DNA from 4 places in the Bradyrhizobium sp. SZCCHNR1043 genome. Region 1 is predicted to be linked to each of the others. Evidence: predicted binding sites of a transcription regulator. Region 1 holds the regulator's gene; each other region holds the start of a gene.
What was found. Region 1 encodes PhoB, which activates phosphate uptake and scavenging genes when phosphate is short. Its sites were predicted from a motif close to TGTCATNNANCTGTCAT; they were not measured.
Positions count from the first base shown of each region.

Region 2: the regulator PhoB is predicted to act here: its motif matches at 2,372-2,388, upstream of QX039_RS20510 (esterase-like activity of phytase family protein).
Region 3: the regulator PhoB is predicted to act here: its motif matches at 3,028-3,044, upstream of QX039_RS02750 (YbhN family protein).
Region 4: the regulator PhoB is predicted to act here: its motif matches at 2,434-2,450, upstream of ugpB (sn-glycerol-3-phosphate ABC transporter substrate-binding protein UgpB).

Region 1 is NZ_JAUEYN010000006.1:248,043-253,499, reverse strand. It holds gene QX039_RS12810 (trypsin-like serine protease) at 156-1,472, opposite strand; gene phoB (phosphate regulon transcriptional regulator PhoB) at 1,618-2,325, opposite strand; gene phoU (phosphate signaling complex protein PhoU) at 2,342-3,058, opposite strand; gene pstB (phosphate ABC transporter ATP-binding protein PstB) at 3,089-3,910, opposite strand; gene pstA (phosphate ABC transporter permease PstA) at 3,907-4,788, opposite strand; gene pstC (phosphate ABC transporter permease subunit PstC) at 4,792-5,457, opposite strand, start outside.
Region 2 is NZ_JAUEYN010000011.1:172,229-177,685, forward strand. It holds gene QX039_RS20505 (methyl-accepting chemotaxis protein) at 1-871, shown strand, start outside; gene QX039_RS20510 (esterase-like activity of phytase family protein) at 945-2,300, opposite strand; gene QX039_RS20515 (DMT family transporter) at 2,423-3,367, opposite strand; gene QX039_RS20520 (DMT family transporter) at 3,497-4,426, opposite strand; gene mgtA (magnesium-translocating P-type ATPase) at 4,571-5,457, opposite strand, start outside.
Region 3 is NZ_JAUEYN010000002.1:15,556-21,012, forward strand. It holds gene QX039_RS02725 (class I SAM-dependent methyltransferase) at 1-378, opposite strand, end outside; gene QX039_RS02730 (YdcF family protein) at 487-1,074, opposite strand; gene QX039_RS02735 (hypothetical protein) at 1,161-1,691, opposite strand; gene QX039_RS02740 (hypothetical protein) at 1,800-2,234, shown strand; gene QX039_RS02745 (ferritin-like domain-containing protein) at 2,309-2,815, opposite strand; gene QX039_RS02750 (YbhN family protein) at 3,200-4,291, shown strand; gene QX039_RS02755 (hypothetical protein) at 4,395-5,457, shown strand, end outside.
Region 4 is NZ_JAUEYN010000027.1:16,439-21,895, forward strand. It holds gene ugpE (sn-glycerol-3-phosphate ABC transporter permease UgpE) at 1-130, opposite strand, end outside; gene ugpA (sn-glycerol-3-phosphate ABC transporter permease UgpA) at 130-1,011, opposite strand; gene ugpB (sn-glycerol-3-phosphate ABC transporter substrate-binding protein UgpB) at 1,061-2,380, opposite strand; gene QX039_RS32615 (CaiB/BaiF CoA-transferase family protein) at 2,591-3,793, opposite strand; gene QX039_RS32620 (organic hydroperoxide resistance protein) at 3,945-4,370, opposite strand; gene QX039_RS32625 (MarR family transcriptional regulator) at 4,541-5,002, shown strand; gene QX039_RS32630 (GIY-YIG nuclease family protein) at 5,010-5,261, opposite strand.

The DNA.
Region 1 (5,457 bases):
GAGCTAGGCCAGTTCGGTAAAGGCCCCGCTGCAGGCGAAAGCTGCAGGAAAACCTGGGTGGCGCTTCCCGGACCGCCCTCTCGCTTGGCAACCCGCTATCCAGTCACGCACAGATCATGACCAGCGGCGGGACCTCGTCTCTCTCGCTCCTTCCCTCACCGCGCCGAGGCACTCTGCGCCGCGATCTCGCGGCGCACGACCGCCTCGAACTGGCTCGCGGGGGCGGCGAACATCAGCCGGGTCTCCTCGTGGAACGCCGAGAAGATGCCGACCACGGCCGGCTCCCCGCCGACCTCGGCCAGGATCGGCGAGCCCGAATAGCCGAAATTGGCCAGGCAATGCACTGTCAACAGCCGGGCATCCCCGGTCATGCCGGCGCTGCAATTGCGCTGGCCGGTCGGCGAATAGCGCCGCTCCTGGCCATAGCCGATCTCGGAGATGGTTCCGGCCGTGGTCGCAGCCGCGAGCTCCTCGCGGGTCAGCGCCTTGACCGCCACCGGCTTCGACGGCAGCGCATCCTTCAGCACGATCAGCGCCCAATCGGCGGGCGAGCGGTCGAGCGACCATCTGTCGTGCCGGGTCGGGACGAAATCGGGCGCCACGATCAGCTTGTCGGCGACCGACGATGCCGCCGGCGTGCCACGGTTCATGCCGGCCAGGAAGCGGACATTGCCGGGGCTGACCTGCGCCACGCCGTTGAAGACGCAATGCGCGGCGGTGAGCACGACGCGCGGCGCCACCAGGGTGCCGGTGCACCAGCCGCCGCTCGAGTATTGCGCGACGGTGACGACGCCGATCGACGACGCCGGCCAGGAGGTGGGATCGACGACCTCGCCGATGTGGCGATCGAGCCCGAGCAATTGCTCCGGACGCGGAGTGGCAATGCCCGCATCCGCCGATTCCGGTTTCGGCTGCCAGGACGCAATGGCGCTCTGGGCCTGGACGCGCTGCGGCTCGGTCAACCTGACCCGCTGCACGTCGCGGCCGGCCGATCGCACGCCACTACGGCCCGCCATCACCAGCCAGGCATAGCCCTGCACGACGTCCTGTTTCACACCGCGGCCGTCGAGCAGCATCAGGCCGAGCATGTATTGCGACTGGGCGAAGCCCTGCGCCGCGGCGCGGCTGAACCAGCGACTGGCTTCGCCGTAGTTGGAGGCAACACCCTCGCCATTGACGTAGGCGATGCCGAGATAATGTTGCGCGACGGCGAGCCCCTGATCGGCGGCCTTGCGGTACCAGGCCAGCGCCTCGCTCGGATTACGCGGCACGCCCCAGCCGAACGCCTGCATGAAGCCGACGTCGAACTGCGCCCGCGCATCGCCCTTGGCGGCCAGCGGCAGCAGCCGTCGCATCGCCGCCGCATGCTGCCCGTTGCCTGCCGCCGCGACCGCGTCCTCGAGCTCGGCGGCCGGGGCGCCCGCCAAGCTGCCGAGCAGCATGACAAGAGATATGATGATGGTCTTGATCAAGGGCGTCCGCTGGGACCGAAACATCGTGACGGGCCACGAAGCAGACACGATCAAGACGGCGGCGGCGTGGCGGAAAGCGGACCGCGATCTCCTCAATCGGGCCCGCTCGCGCCTCACACCTTCTTCATCCTCACGCCCATCGCCCTTACACCTGCTCGCTCTTGGCGAAGCGATCATCGAGCGCATAACCGGCGCCGCGCACGGTGCGGATCGGGTCCTGCTCGCGGCCGGGATTGAGCAGCTTGCGCAGGCGGCCGATATGGACGTCGACGGTGCGCTCGTCGATGTAGATGTCGCGGCCCCAAACGCTGTCGAGCAGCTGTTCGCGGCTGAACACGCGGCCGGGGTGCTCGAGGAAGAATTCGAGCAGGCGGTATTCGGTCGGGCCGAGATCGATCGGCCGCCCCGAGCGCGCCACGCGGCGTTTCTCGCGGTCGAGCTCGATGTCGCCATAGGACAGCACGGTCGCCAGCCGCTCCGGGCTCGCCCGCCGCAGCAGGCCTTTCACGCGCGCCAGGAGCTCCGGCACCGAGAACGGCTTGACGATGTAGTCGTCGGCGCCGGTGGCGAGTCCGCGCACGCGCTCGCTCTCCTCGCCGCGCGCCGTCAGCATGATGATCGGCAATTGCCGGGTCTCGGTCCGCGCGCGCAGGCGGCGGCACAGCTCGATGCCGGAGAGGCCCGGCAGCATCCAGTCGAGCACGACGAGATCCGGAACGCGCTCCTTCAGCCGCGTGTCGGCCTCGTCGCCGCGCGCCACGGTCTCGACCTCGTAGCCTTCGGCCTCGAGGTTGTAGCGCAGCAGCGTCGTCAGCGCCTCCTCGTCCTCCACCACCAGAATTCGGGCGCCCATGTCTGAACCGTCTCTCTTAGTTACCGGGAATCGTCGTCGCGAAGCTCGTCATGTCGCCCTTCGGGCGCTTGTCCATGATCTGCTGGCCTTCGATCATATAGAATACAGTCTCGGCGATGTTGGTCGCGTGATCGCCGATGCGCTCGATGTTCTTGGCGCAGAACATCAGGTGGATGCAGAACGAGATGTTGCGCGGATCCTCCATCATGTAGGTCAGGAGCTCGCGGAACAGCGAGGTGCAGATGGCGTCGACTTCCTCGTCGCCCTTCCACACCGTCATCGCCGCCGGCAGGTCATGCGCGGCATAGGCGTCCAGCACCGTCTTGACCTGCGACTGCACCAGATCGGTCATGTGCTCGAGGCCGCGGATCAGCTTCAGCGGATGGAAGTCGCTCTCCAGCGCCGCGACGCGCTTGCCGATGTTCTTGGCGAGGTCGCCGATGCGCTCCAGATCGGTCGCCACGCGCATCGCGCCGACGATCTCGCGCAGGTCGACCGCCATCGGCTGGCGACGGGCGATCGTGAGCACGGCGCGCTCCTCGATGATGCGCTGCAGCTTGTCGACCTCGGCGTCGGTGGCGACCACCTTCTGGCCGAGCGCGATGTCGCGCCGCACCAGCGCATCGACGGAATCGACGATCAGCCGCTCCGCGAGGCCGCCCATCTCCGATACCAGACGGGTCAGGTCCTGCAGATCGCTGTCGAACGCCTTGGCGGTATGTTCACTGGCCATGATGATCTCCTGAAGGCAATGTCGTCGGCGTCAGCCGAACCGGCCGGTGATGTAATCCTGGGTCCGCCGATCACTCGGCGAAGTGAAGATCTTGCTGGTGTCGTCGAACTCGATCAGCTCGCCGAGATACATGAAGGCGGTCTTGTCGGAGACGCGCGCCGCCTGCTGCATGTTATGCGTCACGATGGCGATCGTATAGTTTTCGGCCAGCTCCTGGATCAGCTCCTCGACCTTGGCGGTCGAGATCGGATCGAGCGCCGAGCACGGCTCGTCGAACAAGATCACCTCCGGCCGGACCGCCACGGTGCGCGCGATGCACAGCCGCTGCTGCTGGCCGCCGGACAGCGACAGGCCCGAGGCGTTGAGCTTGTCCTTGACCTCGTTCCACAACGCGCCGCCGCGCAGCGCCTTCTCGACCCGGTCGTCCATCTCCGACTTCGAGATCTTCTCATAGAGGCGGATGCCGAAGGCGATGTTTTCGTAGATCGTCATCGGGAACGGCGTCGGCTTCTGGAACACCATGCCGACCCGGGCGCGCAGCAGATTCAGATCGAGCTTGGGATCGAGGATGTTGGTGTTGTCGAGCATCAGCTGCCCGGTCGCCCGCTGGCCCGGATAGAGATCGTACATCCGGTTGAAGATGCGCAGCAGCGTGGACTTGCCGCAGCCGGACGGGCCGATGAACGCGGTGACGCGGTTGGTGCCCAGCGACAGGTTGATGTTCTTCAGCGCGTGATGGTCGCCGTAGTAGAAGTTGAGGTTGCGCGCGGTCACCTTGGCCGGCGCATCCGGAAGCGCCTTGCCGTGAAGAGCGTGATTGGGCTGACTGACGGAGACGGACAGTTCGGTCATTTGGTGTTCCTCTCGGCGCCAAGAATGCGTGCACCGATGTTCAGGGCGAGCACGGCCAGAGTGATGAGAAGGGCTCCGCTCCAGGCCAGTTGCTTCCAGTAGGCATAAGGGCTCTGGACGAAATTGTTGATGGTGACGGGCAGGTTCGCCATCGTCCTGGAAAGGTTGAGGCTCCAGAACTGGTTCGACAGCGCGGTGAACAGCAGAGGCGCGGTCTCGCCGGCGACGCGGGCGGTGGCAAGCAGCACGCCGGTGATGAGGCCCGAGCGCGCCGCCCGATAGGCGATGCGGCGGATCACCAGCGAGCGCGGCAGGCCGAGCGCAGACGCCGCCTCGCGCAGCGGGTTGGGCACGAGCAGCAGCATGTCCTCGGTGGTGCGCAGCACCACCGGGATCACGATGACCGCCAATGCAAGGGAACCCGCGAGTGCCGAGAAGCCGCCCATCGGCACCACGACCGCACCATAGATGAACAGGCCGATGATGATCGAGGGCGCCGACAGCAGGATGTCGTTGATGAAGCGGATCACCGAGGTCAGGCGGTCGTTGCGGCCGTATTCGGCGAGATAGGTGCCGGCGAACAGGCCGAGCGGCGCGCCGATGCCGACGCCGATGATCGTCATGATCAAGGAGCCGACGATGGCGTTGCGCAGGCCGCCTTCGCTGGAGCCGGGTGGCGGCGTGTCGGCGGCAAAAACCTGCAGGCTGAGGCCGGCGAGTCCGTTATAGAACAGCGTGAACAGGATCAGCGCCAGCCAGGTGACGCCGAACATCGCGGCGGCGACGCAGAGGCCGCGGATCACGATGTCCCTGCGGCGCCGGCGCGCATAGATCGGATTGACCGGCGCATCGAGTGTAAGCGTATCAGCGCTGGACATGGCTTATTTTCCCGCCTTGGCTTCGAGCCGCATGAGCATCAGCCGCGCGCTCGCCAGCACGAAGAAGGTGAGCACGAACAGCAGCAGGCCGAGCAGGATCAGGCTCGACTGGTGCAGCCCGTCGCTCTCCTGGAATTCGGAGGCGATGGCGGCCGAGATCGTGGTGCCCGGCGCGAAGATCGAGGATGAGATCCGGAACGAGTTGCCGATGATGAAGGTCACCGCCATCGTTTCGCCGAGCGCACGGCCCAGCGCCAGCATGACGCCGCCGATGACGCCGACGCGGGTGTAGGGAATGACGACGCTGCGCACGACCTCCCAGGTGGTGCAGCCGACCCCGTAAGCGGCTTCCTTCAGCACCGGCGGGACGGTCTTGAACACGTCGACCGAGATCGAGGTGATGAACGGCAACACCATGATCGCCAGGATCAGCGAGGCGTTGAACAGGCTGAGATAGGACGGCGGACCGGCGAAGATGTCCTGCAGCACGGGGATGCCGGCGCAGAGATTGATCATGAACGGCTGGAACGTATAGGCCAGGAACGGCCCCAGCACGAAGAAGCCCCACATGCCGTAGATGATCGACGGAATGCCGGCGAGCAGCTCGATGGCAAGTCCGATCGGACGGCGCAGCCATTGCGGGCACAGCTCGGTGAGGAAGATCGCAAT
Region 2 (5,457 bases), on a different contig from region 1:
CCAGCAGCGCGCGGCCGCCGAGCGGACCGCGGCCATGCAGAACCTCGCCGCCGACTTCGAGCGCAGCGTCAACGGCATCGTCCGCTCGGTGGCGTCGGCGGCCGAGGGCATGCAGCACACCGCGCAATCGATGACCTCGACCGCGAGCGATGCCAGCTCGCGCGCCTCGACCGTCAGCGCCGCCACCCAGAGCGCCAATGACAATGTCGGCACGGTCGCGGCCGCGGCCGAAGAGCTGTCGAGCTCGGTCAATGAGATTTCGCGCCAGGTCGCCCGCTCCAGCGAGATTGCGAGCAAAGCCGTGGGCGACGCGGAGCGCACCAATGCGACCGTTCAGGTCCTGTCGACCGGCGCCGAGAAGATCGGCGAGGTCGTCAAGCTGATCCATTCGATCGCGGCGCAGACCAACCTGCTGGCGCTGAACGCCACCATCGAAGCCGCGCGCGCCGGCGAGTCCGGCAAGGGCTTTGCCGTCGTCGCCTCGGAGGTGAAGGCGCTCGCCAACCAGACGGCGAAGGCGACCGAGGAGATTTCGGCACAGGTCGCGGCGATGCAGACCTCGACCCAGGATGCGGTCACCGCCATCAGCGGCATCACCCAGACCATCGCGCAGATGAGCGAGATCACCAATTCGATCTCGACCTCGATCGCGCAGCAGGGCGACGCGACGCGCGAGATCGCCCGCAACATCCAGTCCGTCGCCGCAGGCTCCAACGAGATCAGCGCCCATATCGGCGGCGTCACCAAGGCGGCGGAAGCGACCGGCATGGCTGCCTCCGAAGTGCTGTCGAGCGCGCGCGAGCTCGACAGCCAGTCGGGCCTGCTGCAGCAGGCCGTCGATGGCTTCATGGCGAAGGTGCGAACGGCCTGATCAGGCCAGGGCGCGCCGTTGATCCGGGGCTCTCGGATCAACGGCGGCCGTCAAGTCGTAGGCGTGCCAGCCGTCACTTGGCTTTGAGGAAGTCGCCGACCTCCAGCAGCACGAACTCGTTGTCGTCGGCCTTGTTGGGATCCCGGCTGGACGAGAACGGCAGGTTGTTGTCGTTGCCGACGATGATGTGGGTGTCGTCGACGCGGTCGACATTCTCGATCGTGAAGAACGGGAAGGCGAGCACGCCGTCGTTGAGCGGCTTGCGCGCCTTGTTGTCCGGATCCTTGATCTTCATCAGGTCGATAGAGGCGATCTTGCGGAGCGGCTTGCCGACGTTGGCGTCGGACAGTTCGATCTTGTAGACGCGCTTGAACTTGGCGAGATCGGGAAAGCAGTTGTCGCCGCGCGTGCCCTGCGGGCAGGCCTTGTCGCTGGTGCCCTCGCCATTGTCGCGCTCGATGATCAGACCCTGGGTCGGATCGATCATGTTGAAGTCGCCGATCGCGTTGCCGTTCTGCTCGAACACGTACTGCCAATACCGGCCGGTGAACCGCTCCGCCGCGACGTCGAATTCGAGGATGCGCGAGGCTTCCTTGCCGTCGACCTTCTCCCAATCCTTCTTCTCGGCGTCCCACAGCGGGCCTTCGAGCAGGCCGTAGATGAACTTGCCGTCGACCGAGGACGCGAAGCCTTCGTAGCCCTTCGAGCGCCGCAGGTTGACGTTCGCATAGGTCGCGCCTGGCGCGCCCGGCGATTGCACCGCCCAATGGTCGGGCGAGCGCACCGGCTTGGCGTCGGCGACCGTGTCGAACACGGCCAGCACCTTGCCGGTCCTGTCCGCCTTGATGACGTAGGGACCGAACTCGTCGCCGATCCAGAGATTGTCGCCGATGATCTGGAAGCCCTCGGTATCGAAATCAGCACCGGTCAAATAGCGCTTGGCGGTGTCCTCATGGACGATGCGGAAGGGAACCTTCCTGTCGGGATCATGCAGGAAGATCGTCTCGAGCCGCTCGACCTTGCCGCTGGTCCAGTCGATCTTGTGGTGGTTCAGATAGAGCATCGAGTCGGGCGAGTTGTAGCGCGAGCCCATGCCGTTGTCGGTGAGGACCCAGAACGTGCCGTCGGCCATCTTCTTGATGCCGGAGTGGCCCTGGAGAGGTTGTCCCTTGAACGGGAGCGACACCCCGGTCGGACGCTCATAGGACTTGCCCATCACGCTGCCGATCGCGTCGATGCGCTTGCCGGTGGTGTATTTGCCGGACGTCTTGAGATCGTTCGGGGCATCGGCCGGCGCCTCGACGAAGGACTCGGCCGGCATCACGGCATGGCCGGAGAGCGTCGCCGGGAATTCGCCTTCGCCCTGGGCGAACGCTGTGCCGGCGCTCAGAACGAACGCGGCAACGGTGGTCAGCAGATATCGATGCATGGGAGGGCCTCCTGGGAGCTTGATCCACGCATCGTTCTGGACAGGAGGCCTGACGCGGCGCTGACATTTCGATGACAGCCGGATGATGCTCCCCGGTCTTCATGAGGCGTCTTGCCGCACGCTCACACCTTGAGCCGGTCACCCGTGCCGGGAGGCCGGATCGGGACCCGCGACGCGATGATCACGCCGGCAATGACCAGCGCGTAGCCCGCAAGGTGGAACAGCCTGAGCTCCTCGCCGAGGAGCAGGATCGCGAGCACCGAGCCGAACAATGGCACCAGATGGAGGAACGGCGCGGCGCGGTTCGGTCCGATCAGGCTGATGCCGCGATTGAAGAACAGGTAGGCCAGTGTCGACGCAAACACGACCACGTAACCGAGCGTCAGGACCGACAGCAGATCGGGCTTGAGCACGAAGCCCGACGCGTATTCCCAAGCCGCGAACGGCAGCAGCAGCACGGCGCCGGCCGCCGTGCAGGCTGAGATCAGCGACAGCTGGTGCACCGCCGGCCGTCGCGTCATGGCGGCCGAGTAGAGCCCGAATACCATCAGCGCGCCCGCAAACATCAGGTCACCGCGGTTGAACTGGATGCCGGCGAGCGCACCGAGATCGCCGCGCATCAGGATCACCAGCACGCCGATCAGCGACATCGCAATGCCGGCGAATTGGGCCATGGTCAGGCGCACACCGAACAAGGCCAGCGACCACAGCGCGACGAACAGCGGCGTCGAGGATTGGATCAGGAGACCGTTCAGCGCCTGGGTATATTGCATCGCCCAATAGGACAGCGCGTTGTTGATGGCAAAGCCCGTCAGCGACAACAGCAGGATCAGCGGCCAATGCGCGCGCAATGTTCGCCAGTCGCGGGCGAGATGCGCGCGCGCGAAAGGCCACAGCATCAGGAACGTTCCGACCCAGCGGATGCAGGACAAGGTCAGCGGCGGGACATGACCGGCCACATAGCGCGCGAGCACGATGTTGCCGGCCCAGAACAGCGAGGCCAGCGTGAGCAGCAGATAGGGCTGGTTGTTCAGCCAGGAGAGCGGATGACGGTGTTGGGCAGGCAAAGGCAGCCAAGCGTGCTTGGAGAGACGAGGCAATCTGGGCTGAATCGTATCCCCTCGCAAGCCGGCGCAGCGGATTGGTGCCATGCATCGGACAGCAAAGGGCCGCGGGGCGCGCGCAGGACGTGGATATCAGGTCGCCTGCTTGCGCGACGCCACGAACACGCCGACGAGCACCAGCGCGAAGCCGATCACGTGGAAGACCTCCGGCTGCTCGCCGAGGAACACGAAGGCCATGATCGAGCCGAACACCGGGACCACGTGAAAGAACGGCGCGGCGCGATTGGCGCCGATCAGGAGCACGCCGCGATTGAAGCAGAGATAGGCGATCGTCGAAGGAAAGATCGCGACGTAGAGCAGCGACAACAGGTTCTGCGCGTCGAGCGCCATGACCGGTCGCGCGTTGAGTTCCCAGATCAGCAGCGGAATGAGGCTGGCTGCGCCGCAACCGAAGGTGAAGGCGACCATCGACAAGCCGTGGATCCGCGGCCGCTTGATCGTCAGCACCGAGTAGAAGCCGAACACCGCCATCGCGAGCAGGAAGATCAGATCCCCTCTGTTGAAGCTGATGTCGGCCAGCGCGGTGGGGTGACCTCGCGTCAGGATGAGCAGCACGCCCACGAGCGACAGCACGATGCCGATGGCCTGCGCCAGGGTCAGGTGCACGCGCAACAGCAGCATCGACCAAATTGCCACGATCAGCGGACCAGCCGACTGCAGCAGCAGGGTGTTGAGTGCCTGCGTATATTCGAGCGACCAATATTGCAGCGTGTTGAAGGCGCCGATGCCCGTCACGGACAACGCGATCATGATGCCGAGCCGCGACCGGATCGCGGGCCAGTCCTGGCGCAGCTGTTTCCAGGCGAGCGGCAGGATCAGCAGGAAGGCGAGCGACCAGCGCAGGAACGACAATGTCACCGGCGGGATGTGGCCGGCGGCAAGCCGCCCGACGATCGAGTTGCCGGCCCAGCACAGCGCCGTGATGCTGAGCAGCACATAGGGCTGGTTGGCGATCCAGGCGCGCGCGGGCGCGGCGGACGCGGTGGGATCGGCGGCGGACATGCGGCGGTGTTGGCCCGGTTCGATGCGCCGCGGCGCGCGGCCGGGATGTCCGGCCGCCGTTCCTCCCGGCGCTTTCGACAGACACCAATTGCAGCTGCCTATCAAGAGGGCAGATGCATCGCGACCATGCAGCGATGGTCGTCGTCAAGATCGCGCACGAGCGTGTCCCCGGTGCGGTCTCCGCGGTCCGGATCGCACCGCGAAAGATTTGAGGCCCTCCGCACTGACCAGATAGGCGACGACGAGGGCGGCGATGGCAGCCAAGACGGCGAGGGGCGGTGCAACGAAGCCGAACCATGCGCCGGCCGGCGTGAAGGGTACGACCAGTGCGACGGCGAGCGCGGTGAGCGACGACGCCGTCAGCATCGGATCCGCCCGGTTGCTCCATGGCCGCCCATTGGTCCGGATGATGAAGATGACGAGAATCTGGGTTGCCATCGATTCGAGGAACCATGCAGTGCGAAACTCATCGGGCGTCGCATGGAACAAATACAGCAGCGCGCCGAAGGTGAGAAAGTCGAACAGGGACGACAGGGGCCCCATGATCGCGGCAAAGCGCATGAGCCGCTTCATGTCCCAGCGCTGCGGCCGCGCGGTCGCCTGCCGGCTCACGCGGTCGAACGGAATGCCGAGCTCGGAGAGATCGTAGAGCAGATTGTTGAGCAGGATCTGCGTCGGCAGCATCGGCAGGAACGGAAGCACCATCGATGCGGCGGCCATCGACAGCATGTTGCCGACATTCGAGCTCGCGCCCATTCGGACATACTTCAGGATGTTGGCGAAGGTGCGTCGGCCTTCTTCGACGCCGTTGGCGACGACGTCGAGATCAGAGGCGAGCAGGATGATGTCGGCGGCCGATTGGGCGACGCCGGTGGCGCCTTCGACGGACAGGCCGATGTCGGCGGCCTTCAGCGCCGGCGCATCGTTGATGCCGTCCCCGAGGAAGCCAACGATCTCGCCGGAGGCCTGCAGCGCCTTGACGATGCGCGATTTCTGATCGGGCGCCAGACGGCCGAACGCATCGGCCGAGT
Region 3 (5,457 bases), on a different contig from region 1:
AAACATTCGCCGCTGGTCGTCGTGTCCGAGATGGAAGAAGCTGTCCCACGCCAGCACCCCGTCAAACCGCCTACCTAAGGTCAACGACCGCATGTCGGCGACGATCCATTCCTGATCCGGCATCCTCGTTCGGCAAAGTGCGATCATCGTCGGCGAGCTGTCCACGCCGGTGACGGAAAACCCCTGTCCGGAAATGTGCGCTGCGACGGGCGCACCGCCCCCGCAGCCCAGATCGAGCACGGCCGCGCCCGGTCGGAGACACGCAAGGAAGCGTTCGATGGGAGGCTTGTCAGTCCAGGCAGCCGCGCGACGGTCGGCGTCCCACGACAGCGCATGGTGCTCGTAGTGGGCGACAATACGGCCTGCACCTTGGTTCATGGAAACTCCGTAGCAGGGGCCAGATGCCCCATCTGGATGACCATCAAAGTCTGCCATGAGACCCGATGGACGCTGTTGTCATCGAAGTGCGAGCACGCGCCGAGTCGATCACGGCCACTCCGCGATGAAGCCCTTCGCCTTATAAGGTTCGATCTTGTCCCATTCGCTCAGCACGCGGCGGCGGAACTCCGGATGGGTGTGCCACGACTGCCGCGGTACGCCGAAGCTATCGACCGTCAGCAGCATCTTCTCGACTTCGGGCCAGTGCCGCTGCAGGGTCATCGCGTAGCGCCGCGCGGTCCAGCTGTTGCCGAGGCAGATCACGCTGCCGACATTGGCGAGGCCGAGCGCGGCGTCGATCACCGGCAGCGCGAGCGCGACGTTCTCGCCGGTATTCGTGGCGTGGTGCTCTTCGAGGATGCGCTCGGCCGGAATGCCGCGCCTCACCATGGCGGCCTTGATCAGCGTACACTCCGAAAGATCAGCGCCCGGCGTGATCCCGCCGCTGACGATGGCGTGGCGGAAGTAGCCCTGCTGCCACAGCTTCACCGCCGTCTCGGCACGCAGCTCCTCGTCGACGCGGGTCCCGAACACGAACAGGAGATCGGCCGGCCGCAGCGGCGTATCGGCGAAATGCCGCGCGTTGACCACGGCGATCTCGGCGTCATCCGGTCTGCGCAGCGCGCGATCCTGCATCGTTCTTCTCCCAACGTCGGCTCATCCTGGCATGACGCGGCGCTGTCGCGCGCTCACATTCGATGACCGGCGATGACGCCGCGTGATCACGGCAGCAGCGAGCCGGGAATATCCGTGAACGTGTAGCTGCGCGGCCTGTTGCGGGTGATGAAGCCGCCGACATACCAGGCGAACAGCGCGGCGAAGCCGATCAGGAACAACGCTCCCGACCATTCGGCGATGACGAGCGCACGCACCAGAAGCCCCGTCATCGCCACCGCGAACAGCGCGATCGCGGCGAGCGCGGCGCCATATGTGAAGCGGCCGAGGCCGGCCGTGAGCCGCGCGTTGCTGCCGCTCGAGGCGAGCCGCGCATGCAGGCCGAGGATGAAAGCACGATAGGCCTCGCTCTGCGGCGCCATCAGCGCCGCCGTCTGCCAGGAAGTCGAGATGATGCTCAGCCTGCGGCCATCGCGATGGGTGATGTCGGCACGAAAACGCTTCGCCTGCATCGACACCGGCCGGTAGGACAGCCGGATCGCGGCGATGTCGGCGTACGGCCACAGGCCGGTCCGGCCGGCGAACCGCCACGACAGGCCCTGCCCCGTGAGCTCGAACTGCTGCGCGGCGCCGATCAACGACGCCTTGTAGGCGTAGCGGATCGCGTCATGGCCTTCTGTGGTGATGTCCTGGGAAATGGATCGGTCCTGTTGCGCGTGGCGCGCGCCTTATCCTACAAACGGAGCATGAGCGAAACGATCTATTTTCCGCGCCACCTGATCCTGGCCGGAGCGATGGCCGCCGGCGTGCTGCTGGCGCTGGCCGTGCACATGCTCGGCGCCCGCTACGGGCTCGATCTCGGCGGCCTGTGGCAGACCGAGAGCGGCGCTTTCATGCCGGCGGGATCGGCGATCGCCTGGTGGCTGATCGCCACGGTCGGCTTCTCCTCGGGCTATTTCATCGCCAACATCATGCACAGCGCGGTGTCGGGCGAGATCCCGCAGCGGATGCGCAACTTCCTGGTCGTGGTCGGCGTACTGATGCTGGCCGGCATCGGCCAGGCGATCTCCGGCCCGAGCCCGGTGCCGTCGGCCTCGGGTGTGCTGGCCGGCCTCGCCGCGCTCTGCCTCGGTGCCCTGATGGCGTTCTGCGGCGCCAATTTCGCGTTGCGTAAGAGCTGACGCGCGGCATCCGGATGCGACGACGCCGCGCGGGATGTCCGCGCGGCGTTTTGTCTCATCGACTGGTGACGCGATCAGCTTGCGGCGCGCAGGTTGACGCCGCTCTCGGCGAGCTTGGTCAGCTTCATGTCGGTCGCCTTCTCCTCGTCGAGCGTCTTCTGCAGCACGGCGGCGCAGTCGCTGCGGCCAAGCTGCTTGGCCCAGGCGATCAGGCTGCCGTAGCGCGTGATCTCGTAGTGCTCGGCCGCCTGGGCGGCGTTGATCAGCGCTGCGTCCAGCACGGCCTTGTCGGTGACCTCGCCCGCGACCTCCTCGGCCTCCTCGATGATGCCGTCGATCGCCGGACAGTCGACCGCCTTGGCCGCGATGCCGTGCATCTTGAACACCTGCTCGAGACGCGTCACATGCGTCTTCGTCTCATCGAGATGGGTCAGAAAACCCTGCTTGAGCTTCCGATCCGTCGCCTTGTCCGCCATCTTTGGCAGCGCTTTGACGAGCTGGTTCTCGGCGTAATAGATGTCCTGCAGCTGATGAACGAACAAATCGTTCATCGTCTTGATGTCCTTGGTGAACAGTCCCATTTGCCTCATGTCCTCTTGGTTCGGGAACATGGCAGGTCCCTCCCCGACCGATCGTCGCCATGTTCGCTGTGCCCGCGGGGCGCTAACCGGCGGCCACGGCGGTTGTTCCGGCGCAACCGGCCCTGCCGGCCGGAACCGGTCGCAGAGGGCCAGGTTTGCTCGTGAACCGCGCGCGTAACCAATTGGACCGAACTGAGGCGGTCGCCAGCCATGTGACTGAAGTGTGACAGACCCGCGCCGCATGGGTCGGAGCTGAGCTGTGTCAAGGACTGCACAAGGCGCGCATTTTAGCATAAGGAACAGGCTGTCACGAATTGCCCGCCTCCATCGACCAATGGTTTCGCCTCTTTTCCAAGAACTGGTACCGCCCCGCCGGGAGGATGAATGCAGCGCCTGCTGACCACGCTCTCGCGTGGCTTCAAGAAATGGATCGGCTGGAAGCGGCTGGGGATTGCAGCGAGCCTTGCGATCATCGCCTTCGCGATCACGACGCTCGTGCGCACGCTCAAGGGCGTCGATGCCGGTGTCATCCTGACGGCGCTCACCGAAATCCCGCTCGGTCACATCGCGCTCGCGGCCTTGTGTGTGATCGGCGCGTTCTGCACGCTGACCTTCTATGACTATTTTGCACTGCGAACGATTGGCAAGAAACACGTCCCCTATCGCATCGCAGCGATGAGCGCCTTCACCAGCTATTCGATCGGCCACAACATCGGTGCCACCGTCTTCACCGGGGGCGCGATCCGGTTCCGGATCTATTCGGACTACGGCCTGTCCGCGATCGACGTCGCCAAGATCTGCTTCCTGTCGGGCCTGACCTTCTGGCTCGGCAACCTGTTCGTGCTCGGCATCGGCATGACCCTGCATCCGGCGGCCGCCACCGCGATGGACCAGTTACCCCCGGCGATGAACCAGTTGATCGCGATCGGCATCCTCGGCGCGATCTTCGCCTATCTCGGCTGGCTGACCGCCGGCAAGAACCGCCGGCAGCTCGGCCAGAACGGCTGGAAGGTGGTGCTGCCTTCGGCGCAGCTCACGCTGGTGCAGATCCTGATCGGCGTCGTCGACCTCGGCTTCTGCGCGCTGGCGATGTACCTGCTCGTCCCCGCCGATCCTCCGATCGACTTCCTGTCGCTGTCGGTGGTGTTCATCCTCGCCACCCTGCTCGGCTTTGCCAGCCATGCGCCTGGCAGCATCGGCGTGTTCGATGCCGCGATGCTGGTGGCGCTGCCGCAGTTCGGCCGCGAGCAGCTCTTGGCCACCCTGCTCGTCTTCCGCGTGCTCTATTTCGTGATCCCCTTCGCCATCGCGATCTCGATCATGGGCATCAGGGAGCTCTGGATGAACGTCGTCAAGCCGTGGCAGGAGCGGCGCCGGCTGAACGCCGCCTGCGAGGACGAGGTCGCCGCCAAGCGCGCCGCGGCCGCAGCACCCGCTGCGGTTCCCCAGCGCATCAAGCGCCACTCCCAGCGCTGAGCAGCAATTCTCTCGCGGACGATGCGACGGTTCGATCCTCGACCGGTTGAACTCGCGTGCGGTCCTCTTATTTCCGCCCCATCGCTGACGTGAATCCTTGCGCATGACCCGAATTCCCCCTCGTCCGCTGCTCGCCGCCTGCGTCCTGGCCAGCCTGCTCGCCCCTCTCGCCGCCACCGAGGCGGCCGCGCAGTTCGGCGCAGCGCCGCTGCAGATCAGCTGGGAGGTGCGCAACCGCTTCCGTCTCTTCCGCGAGGAGCGCGACTTCCTGCTGCATACCGAGAGCACGCGCGACCGCTCCATCCTCGCCGCCGAGCAGGCGCTGGGGGTGCAGAGCGACGGCCGCGGCTGGGCCCGCAACGTCGTCAACCGGCTCTGCATCGACCTCGCCGGCCGCGTCAACGAGCCGTGCACGCGCGACAACGTCAAGGAAAGCTATCTCACCCCCATCGACCATCCGGTCACCGTGCGCCTGACCGGCCCGGTGCCGGTCGGCGCCACCTGCGCCTGGTCGTTCGACGACGGCGACGGGCCGCAGACCTCGACCTTCGACTGCGCCGAGCCGGTCAATTTGCGCGTCCGCTACGGCCGCCAGACCGTGGCATCCGTCGATGTCGCCAGCCCGGAAGGCACGCGGCAGGTCTCGACCGGAATCCAGGTCCGCGACGTCCTGATCGCCGGCCTCGGCGACAGCATCGCCTCCGGCGAGGGCAATCCGGACCGCCCGATCGCGCTCGCCGACGACGGCTTCTGCTTCCGCTCCTATCTCGGCGGCCCGACCGCGCAATATTATCGGCCGAGCCGCGCCGGCTTCAAAGGCGGCCGCGCCTGCGAGGCGCCGGACACGCTACAGAACTGGCAGAAATACAGCGCGGTCTGGCTCAACGCTGCCTGCCATCGCTCGCTCTACAGCTACCAGACCCGCACGGCGCTGGCGCTCGCGGTGCGCTATCCGCACGTCGCGGTCACCTACCTGCCGCTCGCCTGCACCGGCGCCACCATCGCCGACGGCCTGTTCGGCAGCCAGCGCGCGCGCGAATGCACGCCCGGCCGCTCGGTCGCGACCTGCGCCGGCGGCGTCAACGGCCAGCTCGGCGAACTCCGCGAGGCGCTGACCGCGGCCAAGCGCCGCCAGCCGGACCGCAAGCTCGACCTGATTCTGCTGT
Region 4 (5,457 bases), on a different contig from region 1:
CGTTGGCGATGACCGCGTTGTCCTGCGTCGAGGCGACGAACGCGAGATACACCGGGAACGCCACGATCGCGATTCCGATCCACAGGATGGCGTGCGCGACGTAGCGTCGAATGCCTTCTTGCTCGACCATCAGTAGGTCACCTTGCGCTCGACGAAGCGGAACTGGATCGCCGTCAGCACGATGACGATGACCATCAGAACGACGGATTGTGCGGCCGACGAGCCGAGATTGCCGCCGAGCAGGCCGTCCGTGTAGACCTTGTAGACCAGCGTCTCGGTGGACTTGCCCGGGCCGCCACGGGTCATCGTGTCGATGATGCCGAACGTCTCGAAGAAGGCGTAGACGATGTTGATGACCAGCAGGAAAAAGATGGTCGGCGACAGCAGCGGGAAGGTCACGGTCCAGAACCGCCGCATCGGCCGCGCGCCGTCGATCGCGGCGGCCTCGAGCACGCTGCGGGGGATGCTCTGCAGCCCGGCGAGGAAGAACAGGAAGTTGTAGGAGATCTGCTTCCAGGCGGCCGCGAGGATGATCTGCAGCGCCGCCTGGTCGCCGTCGAGCAGCGGATTCCAGTCGATGCCCATCGCGCGCAGATAGCGCGAGATCACGCCGAGCGACGGATGCAGCATGAAGATCCAGAGCACGCCCACCACCGGCGGCGCGACGGCATAGGGCCAGATCAGCAACGTCCGGTACAGCGTGACGCCGCGCAGCGGCTTGTCCGCCATGACCGCGAGCAGCAGCGCGACCGAGAGCGACGAGAGTGCGATGGCGAAGGAGAAGCCGAATGTGCGGAGAATGGCTTGAAAATAGTCCGGCTGACTGAGCAGGTCGGCGTAGTTCTCGAACCAGACGAAGCTCGTGGACAGGCCGAACGCGTCCTGCAGCAGGAACGACTGGATAACGGCCTGGATCGCGGGCCAATAGAAGAAAATCAGCACGATCGCGAGCTGGGGAGCGACCAGCACGAACGGCAGCAGTTTTGATTGGAAGATGGCGTTCTTCTGCATGGTCGGTCGGCGAGCCGGCAGGCCGCGGGTGGCCTGCCGGCTCTTGGCCTCACTTCACGGCCGTCTTTTCGAACTGGCGCAGCATTTGGTTGCCGCGCTCGACCGCGGCGTCCAGCGCCTGCTTGGCGGTCTTCTTGCCGGCCAGAGCCTGCTCGATCTCCTCCGACCAGACGTCACGCAGTTGCACCATGTTGCCAAGACGCAGGCCGCGGGAATTCTCCGTCGGCTCCTTGTTGGTCAATTCGAGCAGCGGCGTCTCCAGGTAGGGCTGATCCTTGTAGAAGCCCTCGGCCTTGGCCTTCGCGTAGGCCGCCTTGGTGATCGGCAGATAGCCCGAGGCCTTGTGGATATAGACCTGACGATCGGTGTCCGAGAGGAAGGTCAGGAACTTCGCCACGCCCTTGTATTCGTCCGCGCTCTTGCCGCCCATCACCCAGAGCGAGGCGCCGCCGATGATCGAGTTCTGCGGTGCGCCCTTGGCGTCGGGATAATAGGGCATCGGCGCAGCGGTGAAGGCGAACTTGGCCTGCGCCTTGACGTTGCCGAAGAACGCCGACGAGGTCAGGTAGATCGGGCATTCGCCCGAGGTGAAGCGGCCCTCGCCGGTGTTGGTGCGGCCGGCATAGTCGTAGGTCTTGTCCTTCTGCAGCTCGACCAGGTTTTCGAGATGCTTCACCTGCAGCGGACCGTTGAATTCAAGGACGGTATCGAAGCCGTCGAGACCGTTCGCCTTGCTGGCGAGCGGCACGTTGTGCCAGGCGGAGAGCTGCTCGAGATTGACCCAGGTGACCCACGAGCCGGAGAAGCCGCAGGTCGGATGGCCGGCCGCCTTCAGCTTCTTGGCGGTCTCGAACAGCTCGGGCCAGGTCTTCGGGATCTCGGCGTTGACCTTCTTCAGCTCGTCGAGATTGACCCACATGACGGTGGATGAGGAGTTGAAGGGGAAGGAGAGCATTTCGCCCTTCGAGGTCGAATAGTAGCCGGTGATGGCCGGCAGGTAGCTCTTGGGATCGAACTTCTCGCTGGCGTCCTGCATCAGCTTGTAGACCGGCTTCACGGCGCCGGTGGCGGCCATCATCGTGGCGGTGCCGACCTCGAACACCTGCATGATATGCGGCGCATTGCCGGCGCGGAAGGCGGCAATGCCGGCATTCATCGTATCGGCGTAGTTGCCCTTGTAGGTCGGAACGACCTTATAGTCGGTCTGCGAGGTGTTGAAATCGTTGGCGAGCTTGACGATGACGTCGTTGTTGGCGCCGGTCATCGCGTGCCACCACTGAATCTCCGTCACCGCATGCGCGGGTGCGGCGGCGCCAAGGACCAGCGTGGCTGCCGCGGCGGCGGCGGTCCAGAATTGTCGAAGTGACATTAAAAAATACCTCCCATGGAACGTCATCGGCGTCGCGGCCGTAGCAGCGCGAGATGACAGTTTTGTGAATGTATAACCGGTTGGATCGTCAGCGGAAAGCGCGTTCGTCGCGGCTTCGCGGCGGAATGCCGCGACTTGCGCGAGACGGCGCGGCGCCGGGGCGATGCCCCAGGCGACGCTAGCGTGGGGAGACGACAGGCTGATGGCGCTTCAGCGCTTGCGTTCGGCGCACACCGTGCCCTGGGACAGCAGGGCCTGGATCTCGTGCTCCGAGTAGCCGAACTCGCTGAGCACCTCCTGCGCATGCTGGCTGAACTTCGGCGGCGTGGAGCGCAGGGTCGGCTTGCTGCGTTCGAGCCGGATCGGCGACGCGACGCCCTTGTACCAGTCCTTTTCGATGACATCGCCGCGGTAGATCGTGTGCGGATTGGTCAGCGCCTGGTCGATCTTCTGCACGGGTCCCGCCGGCAGGCCGGCCGCGAGCAGCCGGTCGCACAGCGGCTCCGCCTCGAATTGGCTGAAGACGGCGGCGAGCTCGGCGCGCAGCGCCTCGCGATTGGCGACGCGATCCTTGTTGCGGGCGAAGCGCGGATCGGTGCCGAGCTCCGGCCGGCCGATTTCCTTGGCGAGCTTGCGGAAGGTGCCGTCATTGCCGACGCCGATGAAGATATCGTCCGTCTTGGTTGGGAAGATCGCGTAGGGAACGAGGTTCGGATGCTCGTTGCCGGTCAGCGACGGCGGCTTGCCGTGCATGAAGTAGTTTGCGGTATGCGGATGCATGATCGCGAGGCCGGTCTCATACAGCGTGACCTCGAGGAACTGGCCGAGCCCAGAGCGCTGCCGTTCCGACAGCGCCATCAGGATGCCGATCGCGGCATAGAGTCCGGTGGTGATGTCGACCAGCGGCACGCCGATCCGCATCGGTCCGCTCTGCGAGGAGCCGGTCGCGGCGATCATGCCGGTCATCGCCTGGATGATCGCGTCATAGCCGGGATTGCCGCCGCGCGGACCGTCGGCGCCGAAGCCGCAGATGCGGCAGTGCACCAGCTTCGGGAATGTCTCGCGCAGCGTGTCGCTGCCGATGCCCCACTTCTCCAAGGTGCCGGGCTTGAAGTTCTCGATCAGCACGTCGGCGGTCTCGAGCATCCGCATCAGCACGACGCGGCCACCCTCGGAAGCGAGATCGAGGCCGATCGAACGCTTGTTGCGGTTGATCCCGACGAAATAGGCAGCGTCTTCGTCGTGGAAGGGAGGGCCCCAGTCGCGGACCTCGTCGCCGGCCGGCGGTTCGACCTTGATCACGTCGGCGCCGTGATCGGCCAGGATCTGTGTGCAGTAGGGCCCGCCGAGCACGCGCGTCAGATCGATCACGCGCAGTCCGGCCATGGCGCCGGGAGCAAATTGGGGTGTCATCGGATGTCGCGAGGTTGGTTTCAGCTCGCGGCCATTAAGCATTGCTACGGCGCTGGTGCAAACGCGGCTCGCCGAATGGCGCCGTCGCGAAAACGCGAGGCCTGCCCTGCGGCGGACGCGGGAAAACGCTGCCGCAGGGCGGAATTCAGCCTCAGACGACGGTCAGCTTGACATCGACATTTCCGCGCGTGGCGTTGGAATAGGGGCACACCTCGTGCGCCTTGGCGACCAGAGCCTCGGCGTCGGCCTTGGCGAGGCCGGGCAGCGACACCGCGAGCTCGACGGTGATGCCGAAGCCGCCTTCTGAACGCGGGCCGATGCCGACGGTCGAGGTCACCGACGTGTCGGCGGGAACCTTCGGGCCGCCCTGCGAGCCGACAAACTTCATCGCGCCGATGAAGCAGGCCGCATAGCCGGCCGCGAACAACTGCTCCGGATTGTTGCCGGCGCCACCGCCGCCGCCGAGCTCCTTCGGGGTGGAGAGCTTGACCTTGAGCGAGCCGTCGAGGGTCGCGGCTTCGCCGTCGCGGCCGCCGGTCGCCTTGGCGCTGGTCTTGTAGAGCACGTTCACGGACATGGGGTGTCTCCCGGTTGGATGGACGAATTCAGTGGCGTCATATTGCACACAATTGAATTGTGAACAATATAATTGTTCGGTAGAAAATTCGTGATCGGGGCGCCGGGCCCGTTGTCGACCCGAGGCGTGCGGGCTCAAGATGCCGATAGGATCGACCTGTGGTGACCTCGATGCGAAAGAAGTCCGCGGCAGACCTGCCGCTCCAGCTCGGCAACCAGCTCTGCTTCGCAGTCTATTCGACCGCCCATGCCTTCAACCGGGTCTACAAGCCTTTGCTCGACCGTCTCGGCCTCACCTATCCGCAATATCTGGTGATGCTGGTGCTGTGGGAGCGCGACGGCCTGTCGGTGAAGGAGATCGGCGAGCGGCTATTCCTGGATTCCGGCACGCTGACGCCGCTGCTGAAGCGGATGGAGGCGCTGCATTTCATCAGGCGGACACGATCGGCCGAGGACGAGCGTCAGGTGATCGTCACCCTCACCGCCCAGGGCGCGGGACTACGCGACAAGGCAAGGTCGATCGTGCCGCCCGCGATCCTGGATGCGACGGGCTGCTCGCTCGCGGAACTGGCCGACCTGCACGGCAAGCTGGTGCGCCTGCGGGAGCATTTGAATGCGGCGGTGGAGGGGTGAGGAGCGGTCAGACTGGACCGAGCAGGCGCTTCTTTGAGAATGCCCGCCCAGAATGCGATTTCAGGTAGGTCTCGAACGCCAACGCGCGATGCTTGTCCGGAAAGGCGCAATACCAGACCAGCATCCACGGCATGAACTTGGACGTGTGAACTGACCGGCCAGCGTTGTGATCCTTCAGGCGCTGTCTGATGTCCGCTGTCGCGCCGACATATTCCTGCTCGGGGAAGGCGAGGCTGCGGATGATGTAGACGTACCACATGCGAAGGCACTCGCCGCGAAGGATTGCGGGCCGGCATTCTGCAATCGGGAAGGGAGTTTGTCATCCCGGCTGCCTGCGTACGAAATCAGGTCGTAAACCGTAGGCAGGCGTGACTCGAGAAAACACCAGCTGGAGAAGATGACGGGCCTCTCAAAGCCCGGCTTCGCCAAGGGGCTTCGCCGGGCACCACGCTTCG